Regions from separate parts of the Parasphingorhabdus sp. W113 genome, predicted to be linked through region 1. Evidence: predicted binding sites of a transcription regulator. Region 1 holds the regulator's gene; the other holds the start of a gene.
The links. Region 1 encodes LexA, which represses DNA repair genes until DNA is damaged. Its sites were predicted from a motif close to GTTCCNCNCTTGTTCT; they were not measured.
Positions count from the first base shown of each region.

Region 2: ACZ1GS_RS05675 (DUF7146 domain-containing protein) is a predicted target of LexA. The motif match lies at 915-930, and genes of this name have one in related genera.

Region 1 covers NZ_CM146328.1:1,630,749-1,640,077, reverse strand. The annotation lists gene trpD (anthranilate phosphoribosyltransferase) at 1-669, shown strand, start outside; gene trpC (indole-3-glycerol phosphate synthase TrpC) at 680-1,477, shown strand; gene moaC (cyclic pyranopterin monophosphate synthase MoaC) at 1,474-1,944, shown strand; gene ACZ1GS_RS07770 (molybdopterin molybdotransferase MoeA) at 1,941-3,125, shown strand; gene lexA (transcriptional repressor LexA) at 3,214-3,906, shown strand; gene ACZ1GS_RS07760 (ComEC/Rec2 family competence protein) at 3,919-6,195, opposite strand; gene gltX (glutamate--tRNA ligase) at 6,227-7,645, shown strand; gene ACZ1GS_RS07750 (citrate synthase) at 7,736-8,965, shown strand; gene ACZ1GS_RS07745 (sensor histidine kinase) at 9,040-9,329, opposite strand, start outside.
Region 2 covers NZ_CM146328.1:1,190,408-1,197,836, forward strand. The annotation lists gene ACZ1GS_RS05665 (DUF5818 domain-containing protein) at 1-199, opposite strand, end outside; gene ACZ1GS_RS05670 (lytic transglycosylase domain-containing protein) at 218-874, opposite strand; gene ACZ1GS_RS05675 (DUF7146 domain-containing protein) at 1,020-1,928, shown strand; gene ACZ1GS_RS05680 (strawberry notch-like NTP hydrolase domain-containing protein) at 2,026-6,273, shown strand; gene ACZ1GS_RS05685 (ParB/RepB/Spo0J family partition protein) at 6,422-7,429, shown strand, end outside.

The sequences.
Region 1 (9,329 bases):
GCGGCATCCAGCAAATCCGGAGCCGCCGATACGCTTGAAGCGCTGGGACTCGACTTGTCCAAGGCGGCGACTGGCGGGGCAGAATCACTACGCGACATTGGCATCGCCTTTTTCTTTGCTCCCAATCATCATCCCGCCCTGGGGCCGCTGGCGCCGATCCGCAAGGCACTGGGCCGGCGCACGATTTTCAATCTGCTGGGGCCACTGTGCAACCCGGCGCAAGTGAAGCGCCAGCTTATCGGCGTCGCATCGCCAACCCTGATACCCGTCTATGCCGAAGCGGCATCCCGACTGGGGTATGACAAGGTGATGATCGTTTCGGGCGATGAAGGCCTTGATGAATTGAGCATATCAGGTCCTTCCCAGGTTGCGGTGGTCGAAAATGGCACAATCGTCCAGAGCCGCATCGCACCCGAAGATCTTGGCCTGCCGCGCCATGCTGCTAACGCGATTAAAGGGGGAGACGCAGCCTATAATGCTGCGGCGCTGCGGGATCTTTTGCAGGGCAATGCCTCGGCCTATCGGGATGCTGTTGTGCTGAACAGTGCCGCAGCGTTGATGGTCGCCGGCGAGGCCGATAGCTGGGAGGCCGGTATCGAAGAGGCCGCCGAGGCGCTCGACAAGGGACTGGCCAACGCGCTGCTCAACTGCTGGATTGCCAATCAATGAGTATCGCCCGATGAACAAGCTTGATGAAATCTGCAACGCCAAGCGCGCCTATGTCGCGGAACGCAAGACCTTGATACCGCAATCGGCGGTCAACGAAAAGATCGATACGCAATCGGTAGCGCGCGGCTTTGAAAAAGCGATTGTGGATCGGTCGGCAGAGGGCTTTGCCTTGATTGCCGAGATCAAGAAAGCCAGCCCGTCCAAGGGTTTGATCCGCGAAGACTTCAATCCTCCGGACCACGCGCGGGCCTATGCAGCTGGCGGAGCGGCCTGCCTGTCAATCCTGACCGATGCGCCCTATTTTCTCGGGACGGACGACTATTTTACTGCTGCCCGCGCCGCTGTTTCCTTGCCTTGTTTGCGCAAGGATTTCATGATTGACCCTTGGCAAATCGCGGAATCTCGAGCGCTTGGCGCCGATGCGATCCTGATCATCATGGCGGCTCTCGACGACGGTCTCGCCAGCGAACTGGAAGCCGCTGCGCGCGATTTTGGCATGGATGCGCTGATTGAAGTGCATGACGAAGAAGAGCTGGAACGGGCGCTCAAACTCCAATCCCGTCTGCTTGGAATCAACAACCGCAATCTCAAGACGTTTGAGACCAGTCTCGATCAGACCGAACGCCTCGCCAAATATGTCCCCGACGACCGCATCATGGTGTCAGAAAGTGGTATTTTCACCCATGATGATTGCCAGCGTCTGGCACAATGTGGCGCGCGCAGCTTTCTGGTCGGAGAATCGCTGATGCGTCACGCCGATGTCGAGGCCGCGACGCGCGCATTATTGAACGGCGAGGAACAGTCATGAGCAAACTCACCCACATAGATGGTGATGGCGCGGCCCATATGGTCGATATAGCGGACAAAGCCGCCACGGTCCGCGAGGCCCGCGCCGAGGGCGTGATCGAAATGGCCGAAACCACTTTGTCCGCCATTCGCGCCAATGCTATGAAAAAGGGTGATGTGCTGGCAACCGCCCGCATCGCTGGCATCATGGCCGCCAAGAAGACCAGCGATCTGATCCCGCTATGCCATCCGCTCGCCTTGAGCAAGGTTGCGGTGGAATTCACTTATCTCGAAAACGGCATCAAAGTCACCGCGCTGGCGCGCCTGACCGGCAAGACCGGGGTCGAGATGGAAGCGCTGACTGCTGCATCCGTGGCGCTGCTGACCATTTATGACATGGCCAAGGCGATGCAGAAAGACATGGTCATCCGTGATGTTCGCCTGATCGCCAAAACGGGCGGAAAATCGGGGGACTGGACCGCAGCGTGAAGCCGCTTCTTCCTCTTGAGGACGCGCAAAAGCGCATCATTGCGATGGCGCGCCGCCTGCCTTTGGAAACGCTTGCGATCGATCAGGCCCGCGGGCGTTATCTCGCAGAAGACTTGCTGACCTTGCGCAGCCAGCCTGCCGGGGACATGTCGGCGATGGATGGTTATGCCATTCGTTTTGCAGACCGGGACGGGCCATGGACAATGGTGGGCGAATGCAAGGCGGGCAGCCCGCCCTGCTCGGCCATTGGGTCAGGCGAAACCGCGCGCATTTTTACCGGTGCCCTGATGCCCGAAGGGGCCGATACGGTCGTTCTGCAGGAAAATGTCTCCGTAAACGGGGATCAGATTAGCCTCGAGGCAGATCCTTCCAAAATGCGCGGCCAGCATGTGCGCCATCAAGGGGGTGATTTTCGTGCGGATGACATCGCCTTGGACGCTGGCACCCATTTGCATCCCCGGGCCCTGAGTCATGCCGTCATTGCCGGCCATGCCACCTTGCCGGTCCATCAGGCACCAGCGGTTGCGATCCTGTCTACCGGCGACGAATTGCGCGAGCCGGGCGTTTCTTTGACACCGCACCAGATTCCGGCCAGCAACGATGTCATGCTGTCAGCGATGATGGCCGAAATACCGGTTAAAACGCGTATGATTAGCCGGGTTCCCGATCGCCTGGACACCGTTTGCACCGCGCTCCACAGCGCCCGTGATTGTGACGTCATCGTAACCATTGGTGGCGCTTCGGTCGGCGATCACGACCTCATTGCCCCGGCCTTTGACCGGCTCGGGGGCCAAACCGATTTCTGGAAGATTGCAATGAAGCCCGGCAAGCCGCTCATGGCCGGCAAACTCGGAAATTCAATAGTAATAGCATTGCCCGGCAATCCCGGATCCGCCTTTGTCACAGCCACGCTGTTTCTTTTGCCCTTGCTCCGTTTCATGGCCGGCGCCAAAAAATATCTCCCGCACACAGGTTCGGCCCGGACGACGGCGGACCTACCGCCAACCGGTCAACGCGCCGAGTTTCTCCGGGCCTTTGTCGACGGCGACATGATTACCCCCTATGCCAGTCAGGACAGCGCCAAATTGTCGGTTCTGGCAGCCGCCAATGCGTTGCTCATCCGTCCGGCCCATGCCGACCCCGTCGCCGAAGGGAAAGCAGTTTCTTTCATTGCGATTTAGGCGAAACGGATGGGGAACAGATAAGACTTGACTTATCCCGGTTTGTTTCATAATTGTTCTGTATTCGTTCTCTATATAGGACCGTAGCATGCTGACACCCAAACAACATGAACTGCTCTGTTTCATTCATAATCGATTGGAAGAATCGGGTGTATCCCCGTCTTTTGAAGAGATGAAAGACGCACTGGGCTTGAAATCGAAATCGGGTGTGCACCGGCTGATCAGTGCATTGGAAGAACGTGGCTTCTTGCGGCGCCTTCCCAATCGTGCACGGGCACTGGAAGTGATGAAATTACCCGAAGGCGGTGCGCTGAAATCGGCCCCGTCCAACGTCGTCAGCTTGGCAGCAGAGGCACCAAAACCGGCACCGATGCAGGAAATCCCCGTCGCCGCCAATGATGTTATCGAAATCCCCCTCCACGGCAAAATTGCTGCCGGTGTGCCGATCGAGGCGCTTGAAGGCCAGTCGGCGCTCAGTGTACCGGCGGCGCTTTTGGGTTCCGGCGAGCATTATGCGCTGGAAGTATCCGGCGATTCCATGATCGATGCTGGCATATTGGACGGCGACTATGCGCTGATCCAGCGGACGGAAACGGCACGCAACGGCGAAATCGTCGTGGCCTTGGTCCACGAAGAGGAAGCGACGCTGAAATATCTGTTCAAGGATAGCGGTCAGGTGCGGCTTGATCCTGCAAACCCGGCCTATGAACCGCAGGTCTTCGGGCCTGACGAAGTCCGTATCCAGGGCAAGATGGCTGGGTTGTTGCGTCGTTACAATTAGCAAGCTGGCCTCTTAGGGGGCTTTCAGAGTTTCTCTCTGGATGCCCGCCGGATCGACCACCGGGTCGCGGACCGGAAGCGGGTCACGCGGCTTTAGCCGGATCCAATGATGGCGACCGGTGCGCTGCAGGACGGTCAGAACCTTTCTTTTCGACAAATCGACTGTCATGCCGCCGGTTTGCGCGAGCAAAACCTTGTCCGCCTTGAACCAGCGCGGCTGGCAGCTCGCTGGCAAACGGCGTTCGCTGATCACGATATCGGCTCTGCGGCAGGCGGCGGACAAGGAAAGAGCCGGAATATAGTAGGAACTCCGCGTGGCAAGGATGATCCACTCATGACCAGAGCGATCCTCAACTGTCACCGCGCAGCTGTCGGCGTTGCAGTCCGCACCGGGCCAGTCTTCCAAGGCGGTTGCGGCCTCTGAAATTGCGGCGTTTTCCAGTATCATGTCCCGGATAAAATCACCGCTGCGATTGCGCAACATCGCTAGCTCTCCTGCTTTGGACCGAATAGCCAGATGGCGGCCATCGCCCGTAATATAGAGATCGGGTGGATGACCACTGGCCACCATGGCTATGCCGAATGCCACTGGAACAGCGCCCCAGAACCGCCACGCACCGCGCCACAGCGCCAGCCAGAGACCACCGGCAATCATCAAGCCGAAAGCGCCATGCGCCATAGTTGATATCAGGGTTACCGAACCGGGACGACTGGACACGAAATGGGCCAGCCAGAGCAAGCTATTCAAGGCGTTTTCAGCGGCGAACCATAGCGGCGCCCCCCACCCGATACTGTCGAGGGCGAGCGCCAGTGCAATCAAGGGCATGATCACGAACGTGGTCAGCGGGATCGCAACGACATTGGCCAACGCGCCGTAGACACCGGCCTTGTGAAAATGAAACAAGGCAATCGGCATCAACACCAGTTCGACCAGCAATCCGGTCAGGAACAGCGCCAGTATGAAGCGCCCGATCCGCTTCGCAAGCCGCTCTTCCCGCCGCAGGAATAGCGCTTTGATACGCGGATGCTCGTGCATCGCGATTATTGACGTAACGGCTGCAAAACTGAGCTGAAAGCTGGGACCAATGAGGGATTCAGGCCAGAACAGCAGGACGAGCAGTGCGCCGGCGGCGACCATCCGCAAGGTAATGGCGCTGCGCCCGATCAGCATCGCCATGAGCACCAGCAAGGCCGCGACACAGGCCCGGATCGTCGGCACCTGCGCGCCTGTCAAAAAAGTATAGGCAAGGGCCGCAACAGCCGCACAACCCGCAGCGATGAGCGGCAGTCTGACGCGTACCGCCCATCCGGGAACGAGCGCCAAGATGCGCAGCACCAGAATGTAGACAGCACCGACAACGGCTGTAACATGCAGACCGCTGATCGAGAGGAGATGAGCCAATCCGCTGTGGCGCATGGCGTCGGCATCCGCCTCGCCAATCGCGCCGCGATCACCGGTCGCGAGCGTTGCGCCAATGGCCCCTGCCCCCTCTGCCATTTGCTGCTGGACGTGGCGGGACAATTCCCGGCGATATCGGGCAAAGGCGAAAATCGGTTTGGCGCGGGACACGACCGTGACATTGCCGAGCAATTGTCCGGTCGCGCCCAATCCGAGAAACCAGGCCCGCCGGGAAAAGTCATAGGCCCCCGGTAACGCGGCCATCGCCGGGGGCATCAGACGCGCCCGCAAAGTGATCACCGATCCCGCCGGCAAGGATTGCGGCATTTTCACCAGCGGGACGTTGACCCGGACCCGCGGAGGGATATCCGATGTGCCAGCGGTTCGCAGCGTCAGGCGCACCTGATCGCGCGCCAGAACAATCTCCGATCGCTCAACCGCAGCGGTAAACGTGGCCACGATAGGTCGCTCTGGCACCGGCCCGGCTACCGTGACAGACCGCAGCCAAATCAGCGCACAGCCCGCAGCCGTCACCGTCACAAAGATGAGCAGAGCCCTTGCGGTCCGGCTATGGCCTGCTGCGCTTTTGACAGATAAGGCCAACCCGCCACAACCGAGCAGAAAACCGCACCAAAGACGCCAGTCGGCGAGCAGGAACCAGATCGTGATTCCCAGTCCCAGCGCGACCGGCGCCCACAGCGCCAGTTGATCACGCTCTTTGTCCAATTGAACTTCAAGCCATTCGAAAATCGCCCAAATTCCAAGATATTCAAGCAATTGTCGTCGGTGAAACGCCATGCTAAGGGGCAGATCAATTAAACCGGCCCTGACCCGCATTCCGAATGATTTGGAAAAGGCGCTGTCAGCATCCGGATCCTTTTCATTCCGCATTTTTCGGGCTTAACACAGGAATTTTTCGACCGTGAATCCAGATCCCAATCGAACAGTGGTAACGCGCTTTGCGCCGTCACCTACCGGTTTCCTTCATATCGGCGGCGCGCGCACCGCGATGTTTAACTGGCTTTTTGCCCGCCATCACGGTGGCAAGGCTCTGTTGCGGATTGAAGATACCGACAAGGCGCGCTCAACCCAGGCCGCCATTGATGCGATTCTGGAAGGGCTCGACTGGCTGGGTCTCGACTGGGATGACGAACCTGTTTTTCAATCTGACCGGGCCGCACGCCACGCCGAAGTCGCCCATCAATTGCTGGACAGCGGCAATGCCTATAAATGTTTCGCAACCCCGGAAGAGCTGACCGCGATGCGCGAGCAGCAAAGGGCGGAGAAGAAACCGATGCGCTATGATGGCCGCTGGCGCGATCGCGATCCGGCGGACGCTCCGGACGGCGCGCCCTATGCCATCCGGCTAAAAACCGGAACCAACGGCAAAACAACAATTTCTGACGCGGTTCAAGGCGATGTATCCGTCCAGAATAGCGAGATCGATGATTTCATCCTGCTGCGATCCGACGGCACACCGACTTATATGCTGGCGGTGGTGGTTGACGATCATGACATGGGTGTCACCCATCTGATCCGCGGTGATGATCATCTCAACAACGCTTTTCGGCAATTGGCCATGATCCGCGCCATGGGCTGGCCGGAACCGGTTTACGCCCATATTCCGCTGATCCACGGCAATGACGGCGCCAAATTGTCCAAGCGCCATGGCGCCTTGGGCGTTGAGGCCTATCGGGACATGGGCATCATGGCGGATGCCATGTTCAACTATCTGCTGCGGCTCGGCTGGGGACATGGCGACGACGAGATTATTTCCCGTGCCCAAGCAACCCAATGGTTTGATCTCGCCGGGGTGGGCAAATCGCCCTCGCGCTTCGATGCCAAAAAACTCCAGAACCTCAATGGTCTGTACATCCGCGACGCAGAGGATAGCGCGCTGGTTGCACTGACCGGACCTTGGTTGGAAACCGCATTGGAACGCGCCATGACCGCCGCTGAAACGGAATTGCTCGAGCAAGCCATGCCGGTTTTGAAGAGCCGTGCAAAAAATCTTATCGAATTGGCCGATAATAGCCTTTTTCTCTATAAAAAACGTCCACTTGGCCTCGACGAGAAGGCCCAAGCTCTGCTAGATGCTGACGCACGGCAGCTGCTTGAATCGATTCATTCTGCTTTGGACGCGCTCGACAATTGGACGATCGAGGCGACCGAAGACACGGTTAAGGCGATAGCAGAGGCCGCCGAACTGGGGCTAGGAAAGCTTGCACAACCCATGCGGGCCGCCTTGACCGGCAGCACCAGTTCACCTGGAATTTTTGACGTGCTGATACTCTTGGGCAAAGAAGAGTCATTGGGCCGTCTCGCAGATCAGATAAAATAACCTGAACTTTTCAGGGGCAGAAAGGAAAATATTGTGGGCGACAATAGCGCAGACTTTAAAATTAACGGCAACAATCATGAATTTGCCGTCATGAAGGGCACCGAAGGCCCGGATGTTGTAGATATCCGGAAGCTCTATGCCCAGACCGGCGCTTTTACCTATGATCCCGGCTTCACATCCACTGCCAGCTGTGAATCCGAACTGACGTTCATCGACGGTGGCGAAGGCATTTTGCTCCATCGTGGCTATCCCATCGAGCAGCTCGCCGAACATAGTTCGTTCATGGAAGTGGCCCATCTGCTGCTTCGCGGCGAATTGCCGACATCGGATGAATATGATGATTTCACCAACACCATCACCCGTCACACCATGTTGCATGATCAGCTGCGCGGTTTTTATCAGGGTTTCCGACGCGATGCCCACCCGATGGCCATCATGTGCGGCGTCGTCGGCGCGCTTTCTGCTTTTTACCATGACAGCACCGATATCAATGATCCGCAACAGCGGATGATCGCGAGCCACCGGCTGATCGCCAAAATGCCAACGATTGCGGCGATGGCGTATAAATATGCCGTCGGACAGCCGTTCCTCTATCCCGATAACAGCCTCAGCTATACCGGCAATTTCCTACGGATGACCTTTGGTGTCCCGGCAGAAGAATATGTTGTTGATCCCGTCATCGAGAAAGCCATGGATCGGATTTTCATTCTCCATGCAGATCACGAGCAAAATGCCTCAACCTCGACCGTTCGTCTGGCGGGCTCTTCCGGCGCCAATCCGTTTGCCTGTATCGCGGCCGGCATTGCCTGCCTGTGGGGCCCTGCCCATGGCGGCGCCAATGAAGCGGCGCTCAACATGCTCCATGAAATCGGTCATCCCGATCGCATTCCGGAATATATCGCCCGCGCCAAGGACAAGGATGATCCGTTCCGTCTGATGGGCTTCGGACACCGGGTTTACAAAAATTATGACCCCCGCGCGACCGTCATGCAGAAAACCGTCCGCGAGGTTTTTGACGCGCTCAAAGTGAACGATCCGGTCTTTGACGTGGCCCTGCAACTCGAAGAAATGGCGCTCAACGATCCGTATTTCAAAGAGAAAAAGCTGTTCCCGAACGTCGATTTCTATTCCGGCATCATCCTTTCAGCCATCGGCTTCCCGACCTCGATGTTCACCGCTTTGTTCGCCCTCGCCCGCACCGTCGGCTGGGTGGCCCAGTGGAACGAGATGATCTCTGATCCCGGCCAGCGCATCGGGCGCCCGCGCCAGCTCTACACCGGCCCGACGCATCGCGACTATGTTCCGATCGGCAGTCGCTAGGATCAACAAACAGAATTGATGAAAAAGGGGCAGCAATGCCCCTTTTTTATGGCGTTTTTTGGCTCAGTTCGATTCTAGCGGGCAGGAATAGCCAAGGTGAAGCTTGTTCCCTTCCCAGGACTGCTTTCAACGGACAGCGTGCCGTCCATTGCTGTTGCAAGCCGTTTTGAGATAAACAGGCCGAGACCGCTTCCACCATCACCAGATCGCCCGAGGCGTTCGAACTTTTCGAAAATTTTCTGCTGATCGGCTTCCGCTATGCCATCGCCCTGATCAGTAACGGTAATTGTCGCCATATCACCGACTTGCTTGACCCGGATCTTGATCACCGAACCGTCGGGAGAATAGCGGATCGCGTTGCCGA
Region 2 (7,429 bases), 440 kb from region 1:
CCCCAATCCAGTCGACATCAATGCCGTCAACACCCGATTGAACGCCTTCAATTATCACTTCGGTACCGTCCTTCGGAATTTTCACATCCAGAAGATTCAGCCGCCAGACTTTCTCATCGGCGCACTTAAGCAAATGGCGGCGTTCGCCCTTTATCAATTGCCCGGTCAGCCGAAGGCGGTGTGAGTTTGAATGGTCCATGATCGTGCGCTCTCTGTCCTACAGTCGCGATTCTGTCCAGCGCGCAAGAACCTTCTTCACATAATCGCGGGTTTCCCGGTACCGGGGAATGCCTTTAGCTTTCAGCACCGCACCAGGTCCGGCATTATATGCCGCAAGCGCCAAGTGGACGCCGCCAAACTTATCGAGCATTTGCCTGAGGTAGCGCGCCCCTCCGTCAATATTTGCGGCAGGATCAAACCGGTTTTTTACGCCAAGGTCCGAAGCGGTCCCCGGCATAAGCTGCGTCAATCCACCGGCACCGGCAGAACTAACAGCCATCGGATTGTACCGCGATTCCTGCCAAATTAGCGCGTCGAGCAATCCAATGGGAAGCGCGTGCTTTCTTTCGGCTGCCCTGATGGAGCTAAAGTAAATAGTTCGCCTGGCCGAGGCTGTTCGGCTTAGCCGTGTACGTTTGCTCCGTTTTAAATTGGTTTTGGCTCCGTCGTTGACGGCCTGTGTTCTCGGGACTGATTGTATTGGATTTGCTGGCTGCCAGATTCCGTGTTGGAATAGCTGGAAATTTGAACGTTCGACGGTCTTTTGGCCATCTGTTTCCGGTGCAGGAGGTTCAACACTGTCAGATAAACTCACGTTTTGTGCCCATGCCGCGCTTCCGCACAACACAGCACCAACCACTCCTAATGATAGCATCTTTGCCAAATTTCATCTCCATCTTGCATCGAATCAAATGAGAACATAAAAAGAACATATAGCTGTAGGAAAGCGCTTTTTTACGTTTTGAAGAGAGGAGGCTGCCGGGAAGGGGAGAACTGGCACAGATACAAGGAACTCCTCGATGTCCCGTAACGTCCTAACTGATCCCAAGTCGTATCTGGAGAGAACTGCCAGACAGATTTGTGAAAAATTTTCAGGCTATTGGAAAAATGACAAAGGAATGTGCTGCTGCCCGGCCCATGATGATAATACACCATCACTTGGTGTGAGCATCGGCCGAAACGCGATTCTTTTCCATTGTTTTGCAGGCTGTCCGCAGAAAGATGTGCTCGCGGCACTTGAACGCCAAGGTGTTTCTACACGCAGTCTTTTTTGTGGCGGCTCTGCCTCAATTTCCTCAGCACCGCCCAAGGAGATTAAACCGAGCGCCAATGCACAGCGCCTCTGGCGGCAAGCTCGGCGCTTGTCGGGAAGCATTGCTCAAACCTATCTCCAAAAGCGCCTGATCAATATCACGTCTCCAGAATTGCGCTTCCTTGAGCGCACTCCGCTGGGACCAAAAGGCCATGTCCGTTTCCTACCAGCCATGCTGGCTGCGGTGCGCACGGACGCGGACATCATGGCCATTCACCGTACTTTCCTGCGTCCCGATGGTTCGAGTAAGGCTAAATTCAAGAAGCCCAAACGCGCGCTGGGATCGCTGGGCACGGGGGCTGTGCGCCTTTATCCGCCCGAAGATGGAGTCCTTGGATTAGCGGAAGGTACTGAGAGCGCAATATCCGCAACGCAGCTGACCGGTATCCCGACCTGGGCAACGCTCGGCAATGAGCGTTTTGGGATTGTGACCATTCCTGAAAGCGTGAAATTCTTGTATTTATTTGTCGATCATGACGCTGGCGGTGATCTTGCCGAAGCCAAGGCCTGCGAACATTTCCAGATGCCTGGCCGGTCGATAATACCGCGCCGACCATATCGGCGGGGCGATGACTGGAACGACGAGTTGTTCCGCATAACCGCTGCTGCTGGCTAACCCGCACCATCGTAAAATGAGAGGAAAGGGGGCTTTCCCCTTGTGCGCACAATAAGGCCGTTTCGGCTTTGTCCGTGCCCAACGGAGGAAAGCTATCATGACTTTACAAAATGCACAGTTGCAACTTGACGATGCTCAGAACCTGATGCCGGATATAGTGATCAAGGCCGCTCATAAAATAGCAGATCGTCTCGGAGCAGGCTTTCAAGTCACGCGAAAAGATATCAACGCGATATTTGAAAAACTAACCGGGAGCAGCGATGCAGCGGATGGCTGGTCGGTCAAGATGACCGGCTGCGCGATCGAGCTGGGCGAACTTCTACACCTTCGCGAACATTCCGGCATCTCGCCCAATTCCGATTTTGCGGAGGCCGAGAGATGCTTTGGGGCTGTTGAGCAGGCCCTTCCGCCTCAACATAATCGGCACGACGATCAAATCGCGCTCCAGCAATTTTCAACACCAGCCCGGCTTGCCTGGGCGATGGCCTTGGCTGCAGGTATAATGCCCGATGATATCGTTCTCGAGCCATCAGCCGGAACTGGACTCTTGGCCATCTGGCCGCACCTTGTCGGCGCGACGCTGATACTTAATGAAATCGACGACCTGCGCAGAGCGTGTTTAAGTGGGCTGTTCCCGAACGCCGCGCACTCATCCCATGATGGTGAGCTGATCGACGAACTGCTTCCACCCCGCCACAATCCAAATCTTGTGCTAATGAACCCGCCATTTGCGCAAAGCGCAGAGCGGGGCAAGGATGGTCGCGCAGCCCTGCGGCACTTGCACTCTGCCTGGCGGCGGCTGGCGACAGGTGGACGGCTTATCGCGATCATGCCCGAAGGTTTTGATGCGGCCAAATTTGCCAAAAATGATGCTTCATCCTGCGCTTTGCGTTTGGATGCGCGTATCGTGCGATCCTTTGCGCGCCGGGGAACGGGCGTCACTGTGCGTCTGGTGGTTTTCGATAAAATTGCTACCCAACAATACGCAGTTCCAATCGACATCGACGATTTCGAAGGCTTGTGCGAGGTGTGCCGTGCTTTACCCGAGCGCGCCGCTTCTCAATCAGCGGTGCTGACATCCAGGCCCAAGGCAAAACCGCTTGCGCTAATATTGAACAACAATTTGCAACGCCCCGTCGCGCCCGCCTCAAAGCCCTTCTCTGGCACGCCGATATCAGAAAAGCTGGTTTTTGAGGTGCTGGAGGATGTGGCACCAACGCCGGAGCAAAAAGGCATTTACCTGGCCTATCGTCCCAGCCGCATTGCCATCGACAACGCCCCCGTCCATCCGACCCCGCTGGTGGAATCGGTTGCGATGGGATCAGTTGCTGCGCCGGTCCCCGAACATCAGCCGGTTGTTCCAGCAGACTGGAGAAAGAAAAAGCTTCTTTCGGACGCGCAGTGCGAAACGCTCATTTATGCGGTAAATGCCTTCGCTCGTGATTTGCCCGGAACTTACAAGCCGATCAATGAGGGAGCCGGGCTGGAGCCATCCGAAGATGGTTTTCGATACCGGACGGGATTTTTTCTGGGAGACGGAACCGGCGCGGGCAAGGGCCGCGAGATTGCCAGCGTCATCATGGACCGGTGGCTGCAGGGTCATTGCCGCCATATCTGGATCACCAAGAACGAAGCCTTGCTCGAGGATGCCCGCCGGGACTGGTCCGCGCTTGGCGGCTTGCCGCTTGATATCCAGTCGCTTTCGAACTGGAAGCTGGGAAAGCCGGTTTCCATGTCCGACGGGATATTGTTCGTCACCTATCCCACGCTGCGTTCGGGCCGGATGGATACAACAAGGCTTGCTCAGATATTGGAATGGGCAGGGGGCGAGTTTGACGGCGTTGTCGCTTTCGATGAGGCCCATGCGATGGCGAATGCACTGGGAGGAACGGGAAGCCGCGGCAAGGTCAAGGGATCGGAACAGGGCATGGCAGGCCTGCGCCTCCAAAATCTTCTTCCCCGCGCGAGAATATTATATGCATCAGCTACTGGAGCTTCGGATATTGCCAATCTTGGTTATGCAGCGCGCCTCGGATTGTGGGGTCCGGAAACGGCCTTTCCCAACTATGATAAGTTTTTGAGCGACATTCGCGCTGGCGGCATATCTGCAATGGAACTGGTTGCGCGCGATCTGAAATCGCAGGGGCTCTATCTGGCGCGTGCATTGTCTTTTGCGGGCGTTGAATATGAGATTTTGGAGCATGCGCTGTCTGAGGATCAGATTTCCATATATAACGAATATGCAGCGGCCTGGGCGATTATTCACAAAAATCTCGAGGCGGCGCTCGAAGCCACGCGGATAGTCGATGAGGATAGCGGCGACACGCTCAACCGCAACGCCAAAGCGGCAGCGCTTTCGATATTCGAAGGCACCAAACAGCGCTTCTTCGCGCAGCTATTGCTATCGATGAAATTGCCCAGCCTGCTTCCGGCTATTGAGCAGGCACTGGAAGAAGGGCATTCCGCCGTTGTGCAGCTGGTATCGACGGCCGAGGCCATGCTTAACCGCAGGCTTGCCGATCTCAGCGCTGAAGAACGCGAGCAGTTGGATATTGATTTATCCCCGCGCGAATATGTCATCGACTATCTCGCCAAAAGCTTTCCAGTCCGGCTCATGCAGGTTTTTCGTGATGATGACGGCAATTTGCGTTCAGAGCCGATGTCCACCAGCGACGGTCATCCGGTCCTTTGCCCGCGCGCGGTTCAGGCAAGAGATGCGATGATTGAAAAACTCTGCGCGCTTCCTCCGATATGGGCTGCATTGGATGCAGTGATCGAACGTTTTGGAACAGATCATGTGGCCGAAGTGACCGGTCGAACCCGCAGGCTTATCGGCGGCAGCGACGGACGGCAGCGCCTCGAACGCCGCACGGCGCGATCGAATTTAATCGAAGCCCAGAGTTTCATGGACGGAGAAAAACGCGTGCTGGTCTTTTCCGACGCGGGCGGGACAGGCCGGTCCTATCATGCAGATCTGGACGCACAAAACCAGCAGCGCCGTGTGCATTTCCTGCTCGAACCGGGATGGCGGGCGGACAATGCCATTCAGGGCCTCGGTCGCACCAACCGCACCAATCAGGCATCCGCGCCGCTTTTTCGGCCCGTTACCACCGATGTCAAAGGCGAGCGGCGGTTCATCTCCACTATCGCCCGGCGGCTCGATAGCCTTGGCGCTCTGACACGCGGGCAACGGCAGACCGGCGGGCAGAACCTGTTCGATCCGGCTGATAATCTGGAAAGCGAATATGCCCGAGATGCGCTCACAAGCTGGTTTCACCTGCTTTATGAAGGCAAGCTGGAAGCAGTGTCCCTGGATAAATTTCAGGATGTCACAGGTCTCAAACTTGAAACACCTGACGGTGATCTCGTTGAGAAACTGCCAACCATCCAGCGCTGGCTAAACCGGATACTGGCGCTGCCCATCGCTTTGCAGAATGCGATATTTGACGAATATCTGGCGCTGATCGAAGCGCGCGTCGAAGCGGCGCGCGAAGCGGGAACTCTGGACCTGGGCGTTGAAACCATTGCCGTCGATGAATTCAAGATCATTTCGGACAAGCTTTTGCGAACCGACAGCATCTCCGGAGCAACCACGCATCTTGTCACGCTGGAAACCCGGCGCCCGCTCAAACCGGTCAGCTTCAAAAGATTGTACAAACTCCATGATTTTAGCTCGCCGACTGTCCATTTGCTTTGCAATGCGCGTTCCGGCCGTGTGGCCTTGTCGGTTCCGACCCGGCGTATGATCACCGACAAGGGTGAGACTATCGAACGCCGCCGCCTTATCAGACCGCTAAAATCGGCAAACTGGACGCTTGACGCATTATCGGAAAGCCTTTGGCAGCAGACCGATTTCAAAAGCTTTCGAAAATGCTGGCTGGAAGAGGAAGAAAAGGCGGGATCAGAAATCGCCCGCGAGCGCGTTCATCTTGCCACTGGGCTGCTCCTTCCTGTCTGGAACAAGATTCCAGGGGAGATTGTCCGTGTCACGCGGATTGCCGCGAGCGACGGACGTTCGATCATCGGCCGCGAAATTTCCGAGCTCGACATGCCCGATCTTGCACACGCCTTTGGTCTCGATCTCGAGCATGCGGTTGACCCATCCAGGATTGCGAAAATGGTGATGCAAAGCGGAAAGGCGCTAGCCTTCCAAACCCAAGATAACCTCATGGCGAAACGCTCGCTGGTCAACGGCAGCCAGCGACTGGAGCTCACGGGTTTTTCTGCCGAGCGTCTGGCCTGGTATAAATCCAAGGGCTGCTTCACCGAGATCATCCGCTATCGCACGCGGCTTTTTGTCCCTGTGAATGAAGCATCGCAGATACTGGATAAACTGGCGGCCTGAGCACTCCAGCGCTCTTCAAAATTTCAAGCCGCCCGCAAGCCAACCCGTGACTCCTGAAAATGAGAGGGGAGGAGGCTTGCCCTGTCTTGAACCCGGTTTTGGCGATGGTCGCCTGAAACCGATGGTTCGATTAATCAGGAGAAAGAACATGCTTAAATCCATTCCGCTCAACAAACTGGTGCCGTCGAAAAAGAATGTGCGCAAACGCAGCGACCCTGCGGCCGATGCCTGGCTGAAGGCTGATATCGCCGCAAGAGGGTTGCTTCAAAATCTCGTCGTTAACGCGCTTCCCCGCCGCAAATATGAAGTCACAGCAGGTGGCCGGCGGCTCAAGGCATTGAAAGCGCTTTCCAAGAGCAAGGCGATCAAGAAGAACGAGCCGATCACATGCCTGATCAAAAACGGCGAGGCGCATGAAATCCGCGAAATCAGCCTTGCGGAAAACTTTCAGCGGGCAAAACTCAACCCCGCCGATGAAGCCGAAGCATTTCAAGACATTATAAATGACGGCGCAAGCGTCGAAGATGTCGCCATTCGTTTTGGCCAAACCGTTCGCTTTGTCGAAGGACGGCTGCGTCTGGCCGAGCTCGCCCCGGTCGTCTTCGAAGCCTTGGCCAGCGGCGATATCACGCTTGATTTTGCTAAAGCCTATGGCGCGACCTCGAATATTGAACGCCAGGCCCAGGTGTTCGAGGAAGTGTCGGGAGGATATTATGGCGTCAATGCCGACAGCATCCGGCGCATGGTTCTGGACGCTACTGTCCGGGCCAGCGATCCGCGCGCGGTTCTGGTCGGGCGCGATGCCTATCTTGAAGTAGGCGGCAAGATTGACCGGGAACTCTTCGATGATGATGAGAGCGAAAGCTGGGTTGATGTTGCGCTGCTTGAACGATTGGCGACCGAGAAAATGGAATGGCGGGCTGATGAAGTCAAAGACGAGCACGGCCTCGCCTGGGTGAGACCGACGCTCGATTGTTATGTCTCGCACGAGCTCATCGAAGGATTGAACCGGCTTCCTACCGAGCTCGAACCGCTCAGCGAAGAAGCAGTAGCGCGGCTTTCCGAACTGGAGGCCCAATATGACAATCAGGCCGCCATCCTAGAAGATGAAGACAGCAGCGAAGACGATGTGATTGCGGCTGAAAATCGCCTTTCG